DNA from 3 places in the Burkholderia sp. Bp8998 genome. Region 2 is predicted to be linked to each of the others. Evidence: riboswitches for the same ligand, from Rfam matches in the RefSeq annotation. Region 2 holds a riboswitch; each other region holds the start of a gene.

Region 1 (6,723 bases), on a different contig from region 2:
CTTCGCGACGAAATACGCGACCACCGGCACGGCCTGCAGCACCCGCAGCGCCTTGATCGTCATCAGTTCAGGGTCGCCGGGGCCGACGCCGACCCCGAACAGGCGTCCGCGCGGGGCCGTCATTCGGCCTCCGTCGCGAGTGCGTTGACCGCGGCAGCCGCCATCGCGCTGCCGCCGCGCCGGCCGAGCAGCGCGACGTACGGCACGCCGCGGCTGTTCGCGTCGAGCGCCGCCTTCGATTCGGCCGCGCCGATGAAGCCGACCGGAAAGCCGAGAATCAGCGCGGGGCGCGGCGCACCGGCGTCGATCATGTCGAGCAGGTGGAACAGCGCGGTCGGCGCATTGCCGATCACGACGACGCTGCCGGCCAGATGCGGGCGCCACAGTTCGAGCGCCGCGGCCGAGCGCGTGTTGCCGAGATGCCGCGCAAGGTCGGGCACTTCCGGTTCGCCGAGCGTGCAGATCACGCGATTGCCGGCCGGCAGCCGCGCGCGCGTGATGCCTTCGGCAACCATCTTCGCGTCGCACAGGATCGGCGCGCCGGCCGCGAGCGCCGTGCGGCCCGCCGTGCCGGCGCCCGCCGAGAAGCGCAGGTCGTAGGCGACATCGACCATCCCGCACGCGTGGATCACGCGCACCGCGAGCTTCTCGAGATCGGGCGGAACCTGCGACAGGTCGGCCTCGGCGCGGATCGTCGCGAACGACTGGCGGTAGATTTCCTGCCCGTCGCGAATGTAGTCAAGCATCGGTGGTGTCCTGGCTGTGCCGCGCGCCCGTCAGTCGGGCCGCGGCCTGTTCAATCGTCAAATGGCGCGCGAGCGGGGCGCCGAGGCCCGCGGCGGCGTCGCGCCGGTAAAGGTCGTAGCGTGCGGGCGCAACCGCGACGAGCGTGTGCGTCGCGGGGTGCGGCAACGCACAATGGCGTTCGCAGCCGGTCAGGTGCACGTCGACCGGATGGCCGACGCGCGCGGCCAGCGCGAGCGCATCGCGTTTCGTATCGGCGCGCGACTTCGCGCAGCCCGCGCTGCCGGTGCACGCGACCAGCGCCGCCAGCGGGTCGGCTGTCGCGCACACGAGCCCGAGCGACGCGAGCGCGTCGAGCACGGCCGGCGCACGTTCGTGCCGCACGCCGTGCACGAAGATGCCTTGCCACGGGGTCATCGACAACGTGCCGTCGCCTTCTGCTTCGGCCAGTGCCGCGAGCCGGTTCAGTTGCGACGCGTCGAGCCGTCCGAGCACGAACTGCGCGCCGACGCTGCAGCGATCCGCGTCGCGCGACGGCCGTGCGCCGAAACGCAGCGCGGCATCCGCGTGCGTGCGCCGCCAGCCGGCCAGTGCCGGATCGGCTTCGAGCGGGAAGGGTACGTAATGCTGCGCGCGCTCGCGCAACGCGCGTGCGCCGCCGGTCGCGAGCCACGCACGCATCCGCGTGACGTCGGCCGGCGCAAGATCGAGGAACGCGAGCAGCAACGCGCGGACGAGCGCGACGGCCTGGTCCGGCGCCACGTCGAACGAAGCGGGCGGATCGCCGGGCGCGACCGGCGGACAGCCGGCCAGGCCCACGGCGATGCGAACCGCGCCGTCGCCGCGACGCCATGCGGCGAGCCAGATGTCGTGCGGATGATCGAGCGCCGCGACCGCTTCGCCGCCGTCGAGCTGAATCGAGAATTTCGGCGACACCTCGCCGCGGCGCGGCTCGTGCGTCAGCATGTCGAGCAGCGCAAGCGCGAGCGCGCGGCTGTCGAGCAGTGCGTCGGGATCGAGCCCCGCGAGCGGGCTGAGCATCAGGTTGCGGACGTCGTCGCTCGCGGCGAGCGCGGCCCGGTCCTCCGCGGCATCGCCGGCGCCCGCACGCGGGCCCAGGCCCGCGTCGAGCAATGCGTTGGCCAGCGTATCGGCCATGCCGTCGCGGATGCCGCGCAACTGGAGATTCGCGCGATTGGTCGCGTCGATCGCGCCGGAGCCGCAGGCGCGCGCGGCGGCGGCAATCGCGCACGCCTGCCGCGCGTCGAGCCGGCCGCCCGGCAGCTTGATCCGGCACAGCCCGCCGTCGGCGGCCGCGACGACGCGCATGAGCCCCGGGCAGGCCGACGGGCGCATGACGGACGACGCAGGAATCGAAACGGGGACGGAACTCAACGGGATACCGGGGCAGTGTCGCGCCGCGGCCAACGCATCGGTACACCCCGCCCGACGCCGACTGGCACGCACGCACTTTCAGGCCGGCAGGTCTCCTGGCTGACAGGTCGGCGCCTGCTCCCGGCCTTCCCGGTGAAACCAGTGGCATGAGGGGAGATCGGCTCGCTGTCTACAGTTGCGGGGGCAGCCACAGCGGCGCGCGGCGCGCCCTGTGTTCCCTCTTCGGCCCCGAAGGGCACCGGCGAACGAACGGCCGTAGCATACCCGATTTCACCGGCGCTTCGCGACCGCCGGGCGGGCGCCGTGGCCGATGCCAAATGCGGCCGACCACGCGGCCCGGCGTCGGCGGCCCCGCAGATGAAACCCGCGGTGGAACACGGTACCATGCCGACTTTCGCAATGCGGACGGCCGCACCGGCGCCTTTACGGCCGCCGAGCAGCGACTCGATGGAATCGGACGATGGGGAAGGGAGCATGACGGCGTGGCTGACGGTAGTGGGCATCGGCGACGACGGCTACGCGGGGCTCGGGCGCAGTGCGCGGCGCGCGCTGCTCGAGGCAACGCGGGTCGTCGGTGCGAAGCGGCACCTCGACATGCTGCCCGCGCGGCTGCCGGCCGAACGCGCGGCGTGGCCGTCGCCGTTCGACCTGTCGGGCCTGCTCGCGCAGCGCGGTTCGCCCGTCTGCGTGCTGGCGAGCGGCGACCCGATGCTGTTCGGCGTCGGCGCGACGCTCGCGCGCGAACTGTCCCCCGACGAATGGCGCGTGCTGCCCGCACCGTCGTCGCTGTCGCTGGCGGCCGCGCGGCTCGGCTGGGCGTTGCAGGGCGTCGGGGCGGTGTCGCTCGTCGGCCGGCCGCTCGCGACGCTCGCGCGCCACCTGCTGCCGGGCCGGCGCCTGTTCGTGCTGAGCGCCGACGGCCGCACGCCGGCCGCGGTCGCCGCCGAGCTCGTCGCGCGTGGCTTCGGGCCGACGCGCATCAGCGTGTTCGAACATCTCGGCGGCCCGCTCGAGCGGCGCATCGACGGCCTCGCGCAAGACTGGCACGTCGACGAGACCGCCGCGCTCAATCTCGTCGCGCTCGACTGCCAGGCCGGCCCCGATGCGCCGCGCCGCGCGCTCACGCCCGGCCTGCCCGACGACGCGTACCGCCACGACGGCCAGCTCACCAAGCGCGACATGCGCGCGCTGACGCTCGGGCGCCTCGCGCCCGCGCCCGGCGAACTGCTGTGGGACGTCGGCGCGGGCAGCGGCTCGATCGGCATCGAGTGGATGCGTGCGCATCCGTCGTGCCAGGCGATCGCGATCGAGTCGCACGCGGAGCGGCAGCGCTTCATCGAGCACAACCGCGACGTGCTCGGCGTGCCGGGCCTGCAACTCGTCGCGGGGCGCGCGCCCGATGCGCTCGCGGGGCTCGCCGCGCCCGACGCGATCTTCATCGGCGGCGGCGCGACCGCGCCGGGCGTGCTCGATGCGTGCTGGTCGGCGCTGAAACCCGGCGGCCGGCTCGTCGCGAACGCGGTCACGCTGCAGGGCGAGCTGGCGCTCGCCGCGTGGCGCGACGCGCACGGCGGCACGCTCACGCGCGTATCGCTCGCGCACGCCGAGCCGCTCGGCCGCTTCGACACGTGGCGGCAGCCGTTGCCCGTCACGCTGTATGACGTGCGCAAGCCCGATTCCACGGCAACGGACTTCGCGGACCCCGCGTGATGCGCGACGAAACCCCCGAACAACCCGCACCGCTGCGGTTCGGCTATACGACCGGCAGCTGCGCGACCGCGACGTCGCTCGCCGCCGCGCGCCTGCTGCTCGCGGGCCGCGCGGTCGATGCGGTCGAGATCGTGTTGCCGAAGGGACAGCACGTGATGATGCGGCTCGCGTTCTGCCGGGCCACGGCCGACGGCGCCGAGGCCGGCACCATCAAGGATGCCGGCGACGATCCGGACGTCACGCACGGCGCGCTGATCTTCGCGCGGGTCGCACTGTCGGCCGCGCCCGGCGTGCGTTTTCATGCGGGGCCGGGTGTCGGCACCGTCACGCGCGCGGGACTCACGCTGCCGGTCGGCGAACCGGCGATCAATCCGGTGCCGCGCCAGATGATGACCACGCACCTCGACGCGCTCGCGGCCGAATACGGCTACACGGGCGGCTTCGACGTGACGATCGGCGTCGAGGGCGGCGAGGCGCTCGCGCTGAAGACGATGAACCCACGCCTGGGCATCGTCGGCGGCCTGTCGATCCTCGGCACGACCGGCATCGTGCGGCCGTTCTCGTGCTCGGCGTACATCGCGTCGATCCACCAGGGCATCGACGTCGCCCGCGCGAACGGCATCACGCACATCGCCGCGTGCACCGGCAACGCGAGCGAGGATGCGATGCGCGCGCACTACGGCCTGCCCGACATGGCGTTGATCGAGATGGGCGATTTCGCCGGCGCGGTGCTGAAGCACCTGCGCCGCGCGCCGGTCGCGCGCCTGTCGATGTGCGGCGGCTTCGGCAAGCTCAGCAAGCTCGCGGCCGGCCATCTCGACCTGCACAGCCGCCATTCGAGCATCGACCTGCCGCTGCTCGCGCAGTGGGCGGCCGAGGCCGGCGCGAACGAGGCACTGCAGGCCGCGATGCGCGCGGCGAATACCAGCCAGGAAGCGCTGAAGCTCGCGCTGGCCGAAGGCGTGCCGCTCGGCGACCTCGTCTGCGCACACGCGCTGCGGGTCGCGCGCGACATCGTGCCGGCCTCGGTCGCGGTCGAGATGTTCGCGATCGACCGGCAGGGCCGCTTCGTCGGGCGCGCACGATGAGCCCGCGCATCCTGCTGCTCGGCGGCACCGGCGACGCGCTGAAGATCGCACGCGCGCTCGGCCCGCAACATGTCTACAGCCTCGCGGGCCTCGGCAAGGTGCCCGACGACCTGAGCTGCGACGTCCGCGTCGGCGGCTTCGGCGGGGCGGCGGGGCTGGCCGCGTATCTGCGCAGCGCCAGCATCGGCCTCGTGATCGACGCGACGCATCCGTACGCCGCGCAAATCAGCGCGAACGCAGCAGCAGCCGCGCGCGACGCGGGCGTGCCGCTGTGGGCGCTGCGCCGCGCGCCGTGGACACCCGGCCCCGGCGACGACTGGCGAATGGTCGACGACTGGGCCGGCATCGAGGCCGCGCTCGCGCCGTTCCGGCGGCCGCTGTTCACGCTCGGCCGCGAACCGCTCGCGCATCTCGACGCGATCCCGCCGCACCAGTTCTGGCTGGTGCGCTGCCTCGATCCGCATCCCGGCAACGTGCGCGCGCAGATCGTCGCCGCGCGCGGGCCGTTCACGCTCGAAAGCGAACGCGCGCTGTTCGCGCTCGCGGGCATCGACGTCGTCGTCAGCAAGAACAGCGGCGGCGCCGCGACCGAAGCCAAGCTCGACGTCGCGCGCGAACGCAGGCTGCCGGTCGTGATGCTGAAACGGCCGTCGCTGCCCGACGCCGATCGCGCGTTCGACTCGGTCGCCGAGCTGCTCGATGCGCTCGACCCGGCCGCGCGCGCGTGATGCGGCGCGACCGGCTGCCCCATGAATTGACGGAGATTTTTCGATGACGGTGTATTTCATCGGCGCGGGCCCTGGCGACCCGGAGCTGATCACGGTGAAGGGGCAGCGCCTCGTGCGCACGTGCCCGGTGATCCTGTACGCAGGTTCACTCGTGCCGCCGGCCGTGCTCGACGGCCATCGCGCGGAGCAGGTCGTCAATACGGCCGAGCTCGACCTCGACGCGATCGTCGCGCTGCTCGCCGCTGCGCATGCGAAAGGGCAGGACGTCGCGCGCGTGCATTCGGGCGATCCGTCGCTGTACGGTGCGATCGGTGAACAGATTCGCCGACTGAAAGCGCTCGGGATTCCGTATGAAATCGTGCCGGGCGTGACGGCGACGGCCGCGTGCGCGGCGACGCTCGGCGTCGAGCTGACGCTGCCCGGCGTCGCGCAGACCGTGATCCTCACGCGCTTCGCGGGCAAGACGACGATGCCGGAAGGCGAAGCGCTCGGTGCGCTTGCCGCGCATCGCGCGACGCTCGCGATCCATCTCGGCGTGCGCCATCTCGCGCGGATCGTCGACGAAGTGCTGCCGCATTACGGGCCCGAGTGCCCGGTCGCGGTGATCTATCGTGCAAGCTGGCCCGACGAGGAACGCGTGACCGGCACGCTGGCCGACATCGTCGGCAAGGTGCAGGGCACGCGGATCGAACGCACCGCGCTGATTCTGATCGGGCGCGTGCTCGATGCGGAAGGGTTCGCGGATTCGACGCTGTATGCGATCGAACGGCGCTAACCGTGCAATCCGGCTCGGCTGAATAACACCGGGCAACCGCGCGCCGGCAACGCACCCGGCCAGTGGCCCCACGCGCCGCGTCCGATCCGCCCTAGGCCCGCGCGACGCGCCGCGCAAACTGCGGCGCGAAGCCTGCCGCCAGCGCGAACAACACGACACACAGGCATGCCATCGCGATCCATGCCGGCGTCAGATCCGCGAGATGCTGGCGCACGATACCCGCTGCGAACGGAAACAGGCCCGCGATCAGATAGCCGACGCCCTGCACGAACCCCGTCAGCGA
Region 2 (6,723 bases):
CGCGCCGTCACGACGACGGTCGCGCATTCGGACGCGAGGCGCTGCGCGATCGCGCGGCCGATGCCGCGGCTCGCGCCGGTCACGAGCGCGCATTTGCCCGCGAGCGTCGCGGTACGGGTGTCGGTCATGATGTCTCCGGTGAAGGTGATGTTGCGTGCGGACCGCTCGGCGTCACGCCGCGATATTCGCAACATGCAGCACGAACTTGGTTTTCGCGTCGCCCGTTTGAACGAGGTCGAGCGCGCGCGCCGCCTGTTCGAGCGGGAAACTGTCGAAGCGCGGCACGCGCAGCGCGCGCCGGCCGAGCCGTTCCGCGATCGACGCGAGCTTGGCGCCGCTCGGCATCCGGCTGTACGTCATCGCGGTGCGCAGGCCGCGCCGCGCGGCTTCGGTGCTCGTCGCGGCCAGCCGCTGCGCATCGCCGGCCGCGAGCGTCATGATGTTCACGAGCGTGCCGCCCGGTGCCAGCAGGTCGAGTGCGGCGGGCAGCGTGTCGCCGCCGACCGCATCGAGCACGAGATCGACGCCGCCGGGCGCCCACGCCCGCACGGCCGCCGCGATGTCCGGTGCGCGATAGTCGATGCTCGCCGCCGCGCCGAGCGATTCGACGCTCGCGCGGTTGCGCGCCGAGCACGTCGCGGCGACCCGTGCGCCCGCCTGCACGGCAAGCTGGATCGCGAACGTGCCGACCGCGCCCGCGCCGCCGTGCACGAGCACCGTTTGCCCCGCACGCAACCCGCCGTCGTCGAACAGGCCGGCCCACGCGGCCAGCGCGGGCGTCGGCGTGGCCGCCGCTTCCGCGAAGCTGACCGCGTCGGGCAGGCGCACGACCGAGTCGTGCCGCACCGCGACGTATTCGGCATACGCGCCCCAGCGCCCCGCGCCGACGTCGGTCTGTGCGAACACGCGCATCCCCGGCGCGAAACCCTCGACGCCGTCGCCGACCGCCTCCACCACACCGGCCGCATCGAACCCGATCACGAACGGAAACGTCATCTGCATGAACGCGCCGAGATAGCCCTCGCGGCATTTCCAGTCGGCGGGATTGACGCCCGCGCAGGCGACGCGGATCAGCACGTCGCCGGGGCCGGGCGTCGGTGCGGGAACGTCGGCCAGTCGCAGCGCGTCGGAATGGCCGACGCGGTCGATCAGCAAGGCTCGCATGGTGGTGTCTCCAGTGTTGTCGTTTGCATTGCGGTGGGTCGCGTGCGCGCCGCGCGTCACGCCGCCGTGTCGGCCAGCAGGCTCGACGCGAGCGGACAGAACGCGTGCGAGATCGCATCGACCGTCCAGTCGGGGCTTTCGGCGTCGAAGCGGCGGTCGACCCAGCCCCAGTGATACGGATGCAGCAGGTATTCGCCGAGCAGATCGCCGACGTGCGCGAATTCCTGCTGCCACACGTGAGTCCACGCGCCCGGCGTGACGATCCGGCTCAGCCGCCAGTTGCGAATGCCGGGCATGAACGCGGGCATGCGCAGCAGTTCGCGCTCGAGATCGAGCACCTGTGCTTCATCGGCCTCCGGCCGCATACGCAGCATCAGCGTGCGCCATACGCCGTCGCGCAGCGCCGGTTCGCGCAGGCCGCCGCCGATCGCGCGGCAGGCGGCGCCGTCGATCCGCACGACGCCCGGCACCGGGGCCAGCGCGGTGACGTCCAGCGCTCGATCGGTCACCCGCTCGTCGCGCAGCACGTCGAGCGTGTAATCGCCCGCGCCCCAGCAGCCGTCGAGATTGCGCGCGAGCACCACGCGGGTCGCGCCGGGCAGCGCCTGCGCGGCGTCGCGCAATGCGCGCTCGATCGCACCGGCATCGTCGGTCGCCGAAACGAATACCTGCGCCGTGTCATGCCGCATGGTCGACCTCCGTCAGTGCGGGCAGCGATGCGTCGGCGTCGGTCATCACATGGCGGCGGCGCGCGTCGCACAGCACGTCGACGGCCATCCAGAATGCGACCACGTCGCCATCGGTCAGCGCGCGCATCCGGTAGTACGACGGCGCATCGGCGACCTGCCACGTCAGCCACAGCGTGCTCGGCTGCCCCGGCACCGCGACGGGCGGCGACACCCAGCGGCCGGCCGCCGTCAGTCCGCGCGCCGCGTGGCCCGGCAAATAGCGGTCGCGCAGCAGTGCCAGCACGTCGGGAATGCGCTCGGGCGCGAGGGTGATTTCGTCTACGATCTGGATCATTCGCGGGTCGTCCCGGATGGTTCGTGGCGGAATGCGGTACCGGCCGCCTACGCCGTTCCGGCGAGGCCGGAAGCGGCCGGCGTGGATAGCATTCTTGCGTGGCGGCGGTCGGCCAACCCCTACCGGGCCGCTCACCAACCCCTGTCGCAACGCTCAGATCGGGAAACGTATGAAACAGCGCGTATTGCCGGCACGCGGCCGCGTGCTGCCGGGCCTCGGCGCCCGCCTGCTCGACGAGCTGGCACGCAGCGGCGCGCCGCCGGCGCAACGGCCTGCGACGCCTGCCGTTGCTGCTGCCCCGCCGACGACACCCGGCGGCTTCGTCGCGCTGTACCGCGACGCGATCGAGCGGCTCGAAGCGCAGGTCGCGCGCGGCGACGGCCATCCGCCGATGCGCAAGCAGGAAGTCGACCTGATGTGCCGCTGCCTGCTCAGTTGCGCGACGCTCGCCGACGCGATCCGCTGCGCCGCCGAGTTCTGCGAGATGCTCACGCCGCGCGCCGGCGTGCTGTCGCTCGCGGTGCGCGACGGCCGTGCGACGTTCCGGATGGATTCGCTGCGCCGCACGCGCAGCCCGGCCGCATGCCTTGTCGACCTGACGGGGCTGTTCTGCTATCTGCAGCTGTTCGGCTGGCTGATCGGGCAACCGCTGCGGCCGGACGCAGTCTGGCTCGGCCATCCGCGTCGCGACGACGCGATGCCGCTGCTCGGGCTGTTCAACGCGCCGGTCGACGTCGGCCGCAAGACCTACGGCTTCGCGTTCGACGCGGCGCGGCTCGATGCCCGCGTGATCCGGCAGCCGGGCGAACTCGCCGCGTTCCTCGTGGATTTCCCGTTTCGTCTGATCGATGCCGCGCCGGCCGTCATGTCATGGACGCAGCAGGTGCGCGGCTTTCTCGACGCGGCACTCGCGCGCGAGCAGGCGCTGCCCGCGCTCGCGGAGCTGGCGGCGTGGCTCGGCGTCAGCGAGGCGACGTTGCGGCGGCGGCTGGCCGCCGAAGGCAGCGGCTATCACGCGTTGCGCGAACAGTGCCTGGCCGACGCCGCGCGGCGCTGCCTGCGCGAGTCGGACTGGCCGGTCGCGCGGATCGCCACGCATCTCGGGTTCGGCGGCGAGGAAGCGTTTCGGCGGGCGTTCGTGCGATGGACGGGTATCGCGCCGAGCCGGTTCCGGCGCGAGTGCAGTGCTGCCAATGCCCCGTTTCATCAGACGTAAAGCGGTTCGACTGCCTCGGAAGAAAGGTTTTGGAAAGCATTCGGCGAACACTGACGTTTTTTCGCATCCCTGCACACCTCGATAATTGACGCGCCGGAGCGCTCGCCATTACGCTTGCGCGCTGATGGTTCCCGGAGACGGGATCAAAAGGGAACGCAGGAGAGGCAGTGCCTCGAATCTGCGGCTGCCCCCGCAACTGTGAGCGGCGAATTCGCACCACCCCACGCCACTGGGAAACCGGGAAGGCCGGTGCGAATAGCGACCCGCAAGCCAGGAGACCTGCCATCGACCCGAGGTCCAGGCAGCCGCACCGGGCGGGGTGTCCCGATGCGCCAGCACCGCCTTTGGCGGTCGCCCCGTTGCATGGACGACCCGACCTCAGGACCCTTCAGATGTCCCGTCTTTCCGCCTCCGCTTCCACGCCGGAAGTGTCGCGCCGTTGCGCCGCCCGTCCGCGCGGCGTGTCCGTACACGTGTGCCGCGCCCTGTCGTCTGGCACATGCGATGACGACACGCGCGACCACCGCCCACGCTGTCCGGTCTCGCGATAGACCACCAATAACCCGGCGGTATGCACCGCCACCGGCTTACGCTCGCCGTACCCGCAACACGATCACGCTCGCCGCCTCATGAATCTTCGCCATCTTCTCGCCACGTCCGCCGCCACCGCGCTGCTCTCCCCGATCGCCCACGCCGCCGGCGACACGGCGCTCGCGCAGCCGCCCCAACCCGCCGAAGGCGCCGACCTGCCGACGATCAGCGTGACCGACACGCGGCACCTGCCCGAGTCGTTCGACCAGCGTTATGCGACGACGCAGGTGCTCACGCGCGCCGACCTCGACCGGCTGTCGCCGAGCGACCCGAGCATCACGCAGGCGCTCGCGACGCTGCCGGGCGTGACCGTCTCGCAGAACGGCGGCCCAGGCTCGTCCGCGTCCGTCAGCATCCGCGGCTCGTCGGCCAGCCAGGTCGCGGTGTTCATCGACGGCGTCCGGATCGGCTCGCCGACCACCGGCATCGCGCCGTGGGCCGACCTGCCGACCGAAGCGTTCGAGCGCGTCGAGGTGATCTCGGGGCCGGCCGCCGCGTCGTTCGGCGCGAACGCGATGGGCGGCGTCGTGCAACTGTTCACGCGCCGCGCCGCGGGCCAGCCGAACCAGACCACCGTGTCATTCGGTGGCGGCTCGAACAAGACCTTCGACACGCAGTTGCGCACGTCGGGCACCGTGCCGTCGACGGGGCCGCTGGCCACGCTCGGCGGCCTCACCTACACGCTCGGCCTGCACGACTACAACACGGCCGGCATCGACGCGACGCGGCCCGTGTTGCCGTACCACGAGGACGGCCGCAATCCGTATCACGCGCAGGATCTCGATGCGCGCCTCGGCTATGCGCGCGACAACTGGTCGATCTCGACGTTCGCGCTGTACCACCGCTCCGACCTGTCCTTCGACAACGCCGGCTTTGCGAACCGCGAGCTCGATCATCAGCTGACGACCGGCATCGCGTTCCATCTCGACATCTCGCCCGACACGCAATTCGACCAGTCGTTCGGTTATGCGAACGACCGCCAGTTCCTGTATGCGAGCGACCCGACCCTCCCGACCGACCAGATCAACTCGCAGCGCATCAGTTCGTCGACGTCGCTGACCCATCAGGCGCACGGCTTCCATCTGTTCGGCCTGCCGCTGTCGGGCGAGACGAAGATCGCGTACGACTTCACGCGCGAACAGGCGTTCCTGCCGGTCGACGTGCCGGACGGCGTGCCGACGCGCAACGATTCCGCGTTCTCGCTGCATCAGTCGGCCACGCTCGGAAGCGTGACGATGTTCGTCGCCGGCCGCCACGAGATCATCGCCGGGAAGGCCGTGAACACCGGCAACGCCGCGCTGTCGTGGGCCATTACGCCGGTCTATACGGCGCGCGTGTCGTACGGCAATGCGTTCCGCCTGCCGTCGTTCAACGACCTGTACTACCCCGGTTACGGCAACCCGAATCTGAATCCGGAACGCAGCGATTCGGTCGAGGCCGCGCTCGACGCGAACACCGCGTACGGCACGTTCAGCGCCGCGCTCTACGACACGCGCGTCAACAACCTGATCGCGTACAACCCCGCGACGTTCTCGCCGATGAACATCGGCCGCGCGCATATCCGCGGCATCGACCTGTCGTACAAGGGCACGATCGGCCGCTCGACGCCGGTCAGCGTCGCGATCGGGATCCTGAATCCGCAGGACGAGACCAACGACAGCTGGCTCAACCGCCGGCCGCGCCAGACCGTCAGCGTGAACGTCGACCACACGTGGGACGAGCTGCACCTGCACGCGCTGAGCACGGGGGCGACGCTGAGCTACGGCGGCACGACGTTCGACGATCCGGCCAACGCCACGTATCTGCCGTCCTACCTGACCGTGAACCTGCGCGCGTCGTACAAGATCAATGCGCACCTGACGGTGTCGGCGACGCTGTCGAACCTGTTCGACCGTCAGTACATGACCGCGTACGGCTACAACACGCTCGGCCGTACCGCGTTCGGCAAGGTCAGCTATACGTTCTGATCGGGGTGGTCGGTGCATCGGCGCCTGCGGTCGCGGGCGTCGATGCGAACGGGTATCCGCGTGGCGAATGCCGCCGTCCGCGAGCGAGCGCGTTCGGTCGCACCACGTTTCGCGTCACGCCCCCACGACGCCGCGCACGCCCGCCATCAACTGGATCGCGCCGAACACCGCGATCACGACGGCGGACACGCGCGACAGCCCGTGCATGAACGTCAGCGACATCTTCGTGCGCAATGCGGCCGTCGCGCTGCTCAGGCACAGCCACCACGTCGCGGAACCCAGGAACACGCCGGCGACCATCAGCGCCACAGTCGGCCCCATCGCGCCTTCATGCGTGCGTCCCAGCGGCCCGAGCGCCGCGAAGATCCCGACGAACGACAGGATCGTCATCGGGTTCGACAGCGTGAGGCCGAAGGTCGTCAGGAAATCGCGCAGCACGGTCGTGCGCGGTAAATCGCGCCGTGCCGCCGGCGCGGCCGGCGCCTGCCGCGCGATGGTCCAGGCCAGCCACACGAGGAACGCGCCGCCGCCGATTTTCAGCGCGACGGTCAGCATCGGGAACGCGGTGACGATGCCGGCGACGCCCAGCGCGCCGAGCAGCCCGTAGAGCGCATCGGCGCACGCGGCGCCGATGCCCGTCGCGAACCCCGCAGGAAAGCCGCGGCTCAGGCTGCGCTGGATGCACAGCATGCCGATCGGGCCGACCGGCACCGCGATCGACAACCCCATCACGACGGACTTGATGAACAGCATGGCCGGCTC
Region 3 (6,723 bases), on a different contig from region 2:
ACCATCCCCCCGCATTCCGCGACGATCGGGCGGCCGGCTGCCACGTGCGCGCGAATCGTCCGCGCGGTCACGGCATTCGCCGCGAGCGTCGCCGCATGCAGCTCCGGATAGCCGCCCGGCAGGAACAGCGCATCGCAATCGTCCGGCACGGGTTCGTCGGCCAGCGGCGAAAAGAACCGCAACTGCGCACCGAGCGCATCGAGCAGCGCGAGATTGGCCGGATAGATGAACGAGAACGCCGCATCGCGCGCGATCGCGATCCGCTTGCCGGCGAGCGCACGCGGCAACGGCGCGCAATCGTCCGGTTCGGCGAACACAACGGCGGGCGGCAATTCGGCGAGCGCCGTTCGCGCGAGCACATCGGCCGCGCGCTCGAGCCGCGCATCGAGGTCGTCGATGTCGGCCGGCTGGTGCAGGCCGAGATGCCGCTCGGGCAGCGCGATGCCCGCATCGGCCGGCACGTGCCCGAGCCAGCGCAAGTCGTCCGGCAGCGCCTGCTGCAACAGCTCCGCGTGTCGCGGCGACCCGACGCGGTTCGCCAGCACGCCGTGAAACGGCACCTCCGGCCGGAACCGCGCGAGCCCGAACGCGATCGCCGCGAACGTCTGCGCCATCGCCTTCGCGGAAATCACCGCGACGACCGGCACGCCGAACGCGGCCGCGAGATCGGCGCTGCTCGGCGTGCCGTCGAACAAGCCCATCACGCCTTCGATCAGGATCAGGTCCGCGTCGCGCGCCGCATCGGCGAGCAGCGCGCGGCAGCCGGCTTCCCCGACCATCCCGAGGTCGAGCGCATGCACGGGGGCGCCGCTGGCGCGTTCGAGCAGCATCGGATCGAGAAAATCCGGGCCGGTCTTGAACACGCGCACGCGCCGGCCGAGCCGCCGGTGCAGCCGCGCGAGGCCGGCCGTCACCGACGTCTTGCCCTGGCCGGACGCGGGTGCGCTGACGAACAGCGCGGGGCAGGCCGGCATCGGTCAGAACTCCACGCCGCGCTGTGCCTTCACGCCTTGCTCCTTGTACGGATGCTTGACGAGCCGCATTTCGGTGACGAGGTCGGCCGCATCGATCAGCGCATCGGGCGCATGCCGGCCGGTGACGACGACGTGCACCGAATCCGGCCGCGCGACGATCGTCGCGAGCACTTCGTCGAGCGGCAGGTATTCGTACTTCAGCACGGTGTTCAGCTCGTCGAGGATCACCATCCGGTACTCGCCGCTCTCGATCATCCGGCGCGCCTCGTCCCAGCCCTTGCGCGCGGTCGCGATGTCGGCGTCGCGATTCTGCGTGTTCCACGTATAGCCGTCGCCCATCGTCACGAAGTCGCATTCCGCGACCGCGCCGAGGAAGTCGCGCTCGGACGTGTGCAGCGCGCCCTTGATGAACTGCACGACGCCGAGCCGCATGCCATGGCCGAGCACGCGCACGGCCATGCCGAACGCGGCCGTGCTCTTGCCCTTGCCGTTGCCGGTGTTGACGATCAGCAGGCCCTTTTCCTGGGTGGCGGCAGCCTGCTTCTTTTCATGGCCGGCGCGGCGGCGTTCGGTCATCCGCTGATGGGATTCGGCATCGGTCTTCATCGGGAATCGTCCTGTCGAAAGCGAAACAAAGGGTTCAGAGCGGGCCGGCGAGCGCGACCGTCACGCCGTCCCGGATGGATTTGGGGCCGAGCAGCCGGCCATTGGGCGCCGCGAGCCGCGCGCACGGCTCGGCCACGCCCGCGACGCCGAAACGCGCGAGGGCGGCAGCCGACGGGCCGCTCAATGCCGGTTCGGGACACTGCGCGAGCTGCGCTGCGTCGAACGCAACCAGCGGCCAGCCGCGGCGCGCGCACAGCGTGCGCAGCGGCCGGGCATGCGCCTTGTCGGCGAGCGTCGCGACGACGGCCGGCTCGGCGCCCGGGTAGTGCGCCAGCGCCGCGCGGATCGCGGCATCGAGTTGCGCGGCCGTCACGCCGGCGCGGAAACCGACGCCGAGCGCGACGCGCATCATGCGCGGCCGCCGAGCGCCGCGCGCACCGCCGGATCGTCGGCGAGTGCCGCGACGCGGCCGATCACGACGATCGCGGGCGAACCGATACCGGTCGCGCCCACGCGTTCGACGACCGTGTCGAGCGTCGCGAGCACGTGCCGCTGCGCATCGCGCGTCGCGTTCTCGATCGCCGCGCACGGCGTGTCGCCGGGCACGCCGCCGTCACGCAGCGCGGCCACGATCGCGTCGAGCCGGCGTATGCCCATGTAGATCACGATCGTCATCCGCGTCGCGGCGAGCGCGCGCCAGTCGGGTTCGTCGGCGCCCGCGCCGTGGCCCGTGACGAAGATCACGCCCTGCGCGTCGCCGCGATGCGTGACCGGAATGCCGAGCGCGGCCGGGGCCGCGATCCCGGCCGTGATGCCGTTCACGACCTCGACCGGGAAACCCGCCGCACCGAGCGCGAGCAACTCCTCGCCGCCGCGGCCGAACACGAACGGATCGCCGCCCTTGAGCCGTGCGACGCTGCGGCCCGCGCGCAGGTGCGCGAGCATCGCGGCGACGATCGTTTGCTGCGGCGTCGACGCATGGCCGCCGCGCTTGCCGACATGCTCGATACGCGCGTCGGCGCGCGCATGGCGCAATACGTCGGGGTTCACGAGATCGTCGACGAGCAGCACGTCGGCCGCGGCGATCGCGCGCACGGCCTTCAGCGTCAGCAGATCGGCGTCGCCGGGGCCGGCGCCGACGAGCCAGGCGCGGCTCATCGGACGCGGCACGGCGCACACCGTGTCGTAGCGGTGGAAAGGGGACAGCGAGCGGCACATCGGCGGCCGGCGGACAGGCAAGGCATGACGGATCGGGCAAAGCCCGCGCGAGCGCGGGCGGAAAGCGCACCCCATCCGTCCCCCGCGGATCGGGCGTTCGGCGAGCAGCGGGCTCGCCCCTTGCGTCGGCCGGTATCCGGGCTGGCCGCTTGCCAGGCCGCAGCCTTCCCGCCCGCTGAAGGGCAGTGGCATCGCGGGCGGCCTGGGCGCGTGCGGGGGAACCGCGGCGCGCGGGCGGCGTACCGTTGCGGGGACAGCACAGGCCGGGCGGACCTCCGCCTCCTGTTTCCCGTTTAACTGCGTGCGCGGAATACGCATGCGAGCACCGAACGCGGCGCATACGATAGCACAGCGGTCGGCCCGCGCGAACCCGCCGTGCGGGCGCCGCGAGCGGCCCCCGCACGGTGCGCGGCCACGCCGAACGCGCCGCGGCGGCCCGTTCCGCCTTGACGCTCCCCGCACCGCCGCCTACACTCGCACGCGTTTCGGTGCTCGCGCGCGCTCCTCCGGCGCGCGCAGTTAAACGGGAAACAGGGAGCCTGCCTGCGCCGCAGTCGAGCCAACCTGTGCTGCCCCCGCAACGGTAAGCGAACGCGTCGCGCCCAGCGCGATGCAGCGCCGCTTCGCCGCATGCCTGCCGCATGCGGACGACCGCCACTGGATGCCGCGCATCCGGGAAGGCGAAGCGGCGTGTTCGTCAGCCCGGATACCGGCCGAAACGTTGGGGTTCAGCGCCGCGGGGAGGCGGCGCATCGTCCACGGCCGCCGTTCGCCGGACGCCCGAGCGTTGCCCGCTTCCTCCGCCGATCCGTCAACCGCTGCGCGCGGGCCGGGGCGAGGAACGGCCGGCGCCGCGCGCCGGGCCGACGACGGCCGTGTTGGCATTCATCATGTCGACCGTTCGCAAAGGAGCATCATGCTCGACTCGTTCTTCCGTCTGTTCAACGACAGCCCGTCCGGGCTGCGCGGCAAAATCATCGCGATCTATTCTTTGCTCGTCGCGTTCAACGCCGGCGCGTGGATCTGGGCATTCGTCGCGTTTCGCGACCAGCCCGTGCTGCTGGGTACCGCGCTGCTCGCCTACGTGTTCGGGCTGCGCCATGCGGTCGACGCCGACCATATCGCCGCGATCGACAATGTCACGCGCAAGCTGATGCAGGAGGGCCGTAGCCCGCTCGGCGCGGGCCTGTTCTTCTCGCTCGGCCACTCGACGGTGGTGATCGTGATGTCCGTGGCGGTCGCGCTGACCGCGGCATCGCTCGCGCGCTTCGAGAGCATGAAGACCTGGGGCGGCGTGATCAGCACGAGCGTGTCGGCATTCTTCCTGCTGGTGCTCGCAGCCGCCAACCTGCTGATCCTGATCTCCGTCTACCGGACGTTTCGCGCGGCCCGCCGCGGCGAGCCGATCGTCGACGCCGACCTCGACATGCTGATGAACCAGCGCGGCGTGCTGGCCCGCCTGTTCCGGCCTCTGTTCCGCCTCGTGTCGCGCAGCTGGCACCTGTATCCGGTCGGCTTCCTGTTCGGCTTCGGCTTCGATACCGCGACCGAAATCGCGCTGTTCGGCATCTCGGCCACGCAAGTGCAGGGCGGCCTGTCGTTCTGGTCGGTGATGGTGTTGCCGGTGCTGTTCACCGCCGGCATGACGCTCGTCGACACGACCGACGGCATCCTGATGATGGGCGCGTACCGCTGGGCATACGTGCGGCCGATCCGCAAGATCTACTACAACATGACGATCACGTTCGTGTCGGTGCTGGTTGCCGCGCTGATCGGCGGCATCGAGGTGCTCGCGCTGCTCGCGGATAAACTCTCGCTGCAGGGCCCGGTGTGGAATTTCTCGACGATGGTCGCCTCGCATTTCGGGATGCTCGGCTACGTCGTGATCGGCCTGTTCCTCGCGTGCTGGATCGTATCGGCCGCGATCTACCGCATCAAACGCTACGACGAGATCGACGTGACGCTCTCGGCCTGACTCCCTTTTCGACACAGGACCCACCATGACCCTACGCAAGCTTCCCGTCACGATCGTCACGGGCTTTCTCGGCAGCGGCAAGACCACGCTGATGCGCCACATCCTGCAGCACGCCGGAGGCCGCCGCATCGCGGTGATCGTCAACGAATTCGGCGAACTCGGCATCGACGGCGAAATCCTCAAGGGCTGCGGGATCGGCTGCGAGGATGCGGAGGGCGCACCGGGCGAAGCGTCGGGCCAGCTGTACGAACTCGCGAACGGCTGCCTGTGCTGCACCGTGCAGGAGGAGTTCTATCCGGTGATGGAAGCGCTCGTCGAGCGCCGCGCCGACATCGATCACGTGCTGATCGAGACGTCGGGCCTCGCGCTGCCGAAGCCGCTCGTGCAGGCCTTCAACTGGCCGACGATCCGCAACAGCTTCACGGTCGACGCGGTCGTGACCGTCGTCGACGGGCCGGCCGCCGCGAGCGGCCAGTTCGCCGAGAACCCGCAGGCTGTCGACGCGCAGCGCCGCGCCGATCCAAATCTCGACCATGAGTCGCCGCTGCACGAACTGTTCGCCGACCAGCTGTCGTCCGCCGATCTCGTGATCGTGAACAAGGCCGACCTCGTCGCCGACGCGCAGTTCGCCGCGGTCGAAGCCGCGATCCGCGAGGAAATCCCGCCGCAGGTGAAGATCGTGCGCGCGACGCGCGGCGAGCTCGACCTCGCGATGCTGCTGGGCCTCGAATCTGCATCGGAGGAAACGATCCATCTGCGGCACGACCATCACGGCTCGGCCGACGACGGCGATCACGACCACCATCACGACGATTTCGATTCGGTGGTGGTGTCGGGCGACGCGGGGTCGCGCGAGGCGACGATCGCTGCGCTGCAGCGCGTGGTCGAGACGCACACGATCTACCGCGCGAAAGGCTTCGCGGCGCTGCCCGACGCACCGATGCGACTCGTGATCCAGGGCGTCGGCCGCCGCTTCGACAGCTATTTCGACCGTCGCTGGCAGGACGGCGAAACGCGTGCGAGCCGCTTCGTGCTGATCGGCGAGGAGCTCGACGCAGCCGCGCTGCAGCGCGCGTTCGACGCCGCGTGCGCGGCCGACGTGCAACAGGCGTAACGCGCGATGCATCTGCTGCGCACCACGCCGGGTGGCTTCGTCGACGATACGCAGGGTGTCGTCCGGATCGACCAGCAGCCGGCCGACATCGTGATCCTGAGCTCGGCCGACACGACGCTGTCGCTGCTGGCCAGCGTCGTGCCGAAGCTGCCGGCCGGCTTTCCGAGCGTGCGGCTCGCGAACGTCACGTTCCTGCGGCAGCCGGCGTCGGTCGATTTCTATGTCGACGACGTGCTGCGTCACGCGATGACGGTCGTGATCGATCATCTCGGCGGCGAGGCGTACTGGCCGTACGGGATCGAACAGGCCGTGTCGCTCGCGTCCAAGCGCGGGCAACGGCTCGCGATGTTCTCCGGCGACCTGCAGGAAGACCCGAACCTCGTCGCGAAGAGCACGGTCGCGCCCGACCTGTGCCGGCTGTGGTGGCGTTATCTGCGCGAAGGCGGAATGCACAACGCCGAAGCGTTGCTGCGCAGCATCGCATTCCATACGCTCGGCTTCGGCGACGAACCCGAGCCGCCGCGCCCGCTGCCGGCCGCCGCGCTGTATCACCCGGCGCGCGACCCGGCGAGCGTCGACGACTGGCGCGCGCGCTGGACGCCCGGCGCGCCCGTCGTCGCGATCCTGTTCTATCGCGCGCACTGGCAGGCCGCGAACACCGCCGTGTTCGACGCGCTGGCCGATGCACTCGTGCGCGAGGGACTCAATCCGCTGCCGATCGCGGTCACGTCATTGAAGGACGCCGTGAGCCGCGAGGTCATCACGCAGCTCTGCGACACGCACGGCGTCGCGCTCGTGCTGAACACCACGGCCTTCGCGGCCGGCGCGATCGACAG

Evidence for each region. A riboswitch is a leader RNA that binds a small molecule or an ion and turns the genes downstream of it on or off. The one in region 2 is predicted to bind cobalamin.
Region 1: linked by a shared signal. The riboswitch ahead of cobG (precorrin-3B synthase) and the one ahead of DIE06_RS04500 (TonB-dependent receptor domain-containing protein) in region 2 are both predicted to bind cobalamin.
Region 3: linked by a shared signal. The riboswitch ahead of DIE06_RS10480 (HoxN/HupN/NixA family nickel/cobalt transporter) and the one ahead of DIE06_RS04500 (TonB-dependent receptor domain-containing protein) in region 2 are both predicted to bind cobalamin.

What each region holds. Positions count from the first base shown of each region.
Region 1 is NZ_QTQF01000007.1:99,959-106,681, reverse strand. It holds gene DIE06_RS10405 (precorrin-2 C(20)-methyltransferase) at 1-123, opposite strand, end outside; gene DIE06_RS10400 (precorrin-8X methylmutase) at 120-746, opposite strand; gene cobG (precorrin-3B synthase) at 739-2,100, opposite strand; cobalamin riboswitch at 2,207-2,397, opposite strand; gene cbiE (precorrin-6y C5,15-methyltransferase (decarboxylating) subunit CbiE) at 2,614-3,849, shown strand; gene DIE06_RS10385 (cobalt-precorrin-5B (C(1))-methyltransferase) at 3,849-4,937, shown strand; gene DIE06_RS10380 (cobalt-precorrin-6A reductase) at 4,934-5,665, shown strand; gene cobM (precorrin-4 C(11)-methyltransferase) at 5,709-6,440, shown strand; gene DIE06_RS10370 (MFS transporter) at 6,532-6,723, opposite strand, start outside.
Region 2 is NZ_QTQF01000002.1:367,127-373,849, forward strand. It holds gene DIE06_RS04475 (SDR family NAD(P)-dependent oxidoreductase) at 1-128, opposite strand, end outside; gene DIE06_RS04480 (NADP-dependent oxidoreductase) at 172-1,164, opposite strand; gene DIE06_RS04485 (Dabb family protein) at 1,221-1,853, opposite strand; gene DIE06_RS04490 (hypothetical protein) at 1,843-2,187, opposite strand; gene DIE06_RS04495 (AraC family transcriptional regulator) at 2,357-3,403, shown strand; cobalamin riboswitch at 3,512-3,705, shown strand; gene DIE06_RS04500 (TonB-dependent receptor domain-containing protein) at 4,033-5,961, shown strand; gene DIE06_RS04505 (LysE family translocator) at 6,076-6,714, opposite strand.
Region 3 is NZ_QTQF01000007.1:120,981-127,703, reverse strand. It holds gene DIE06_RS10500 (cobyrinate a,c-diamide synthase) at 1-974, opposite strand, end outside; gene cobO (cob(I)yrinic acid a,c-diamide adenosyltransferase) at 978-1,580, opposite strand; gene DIE06_RS10490 (cobalamin biosynthesis protein) at 1,615-1,992, opposite strand; gene cobA (uroporphyrinogen-III C-methyltransferase) at 1,989-2,798, opposite strand; cobalamin riboswitch at 2,908-3,143, opposite strand; cobalamin riboswitch at 3,268-3,531, shown strand; gene DIE06_RS10480 (HoxN/HupN/NixA family nickel/cobalt transporter) at 3,715-4,773, shown strand; gene cobW (cobalamin biosynthesis protein CobW) at 4,799-5,887, shown strand; gene cobN (cobaltochelatase subunit CobN) at 5,894-6,723, shown strand, end outside.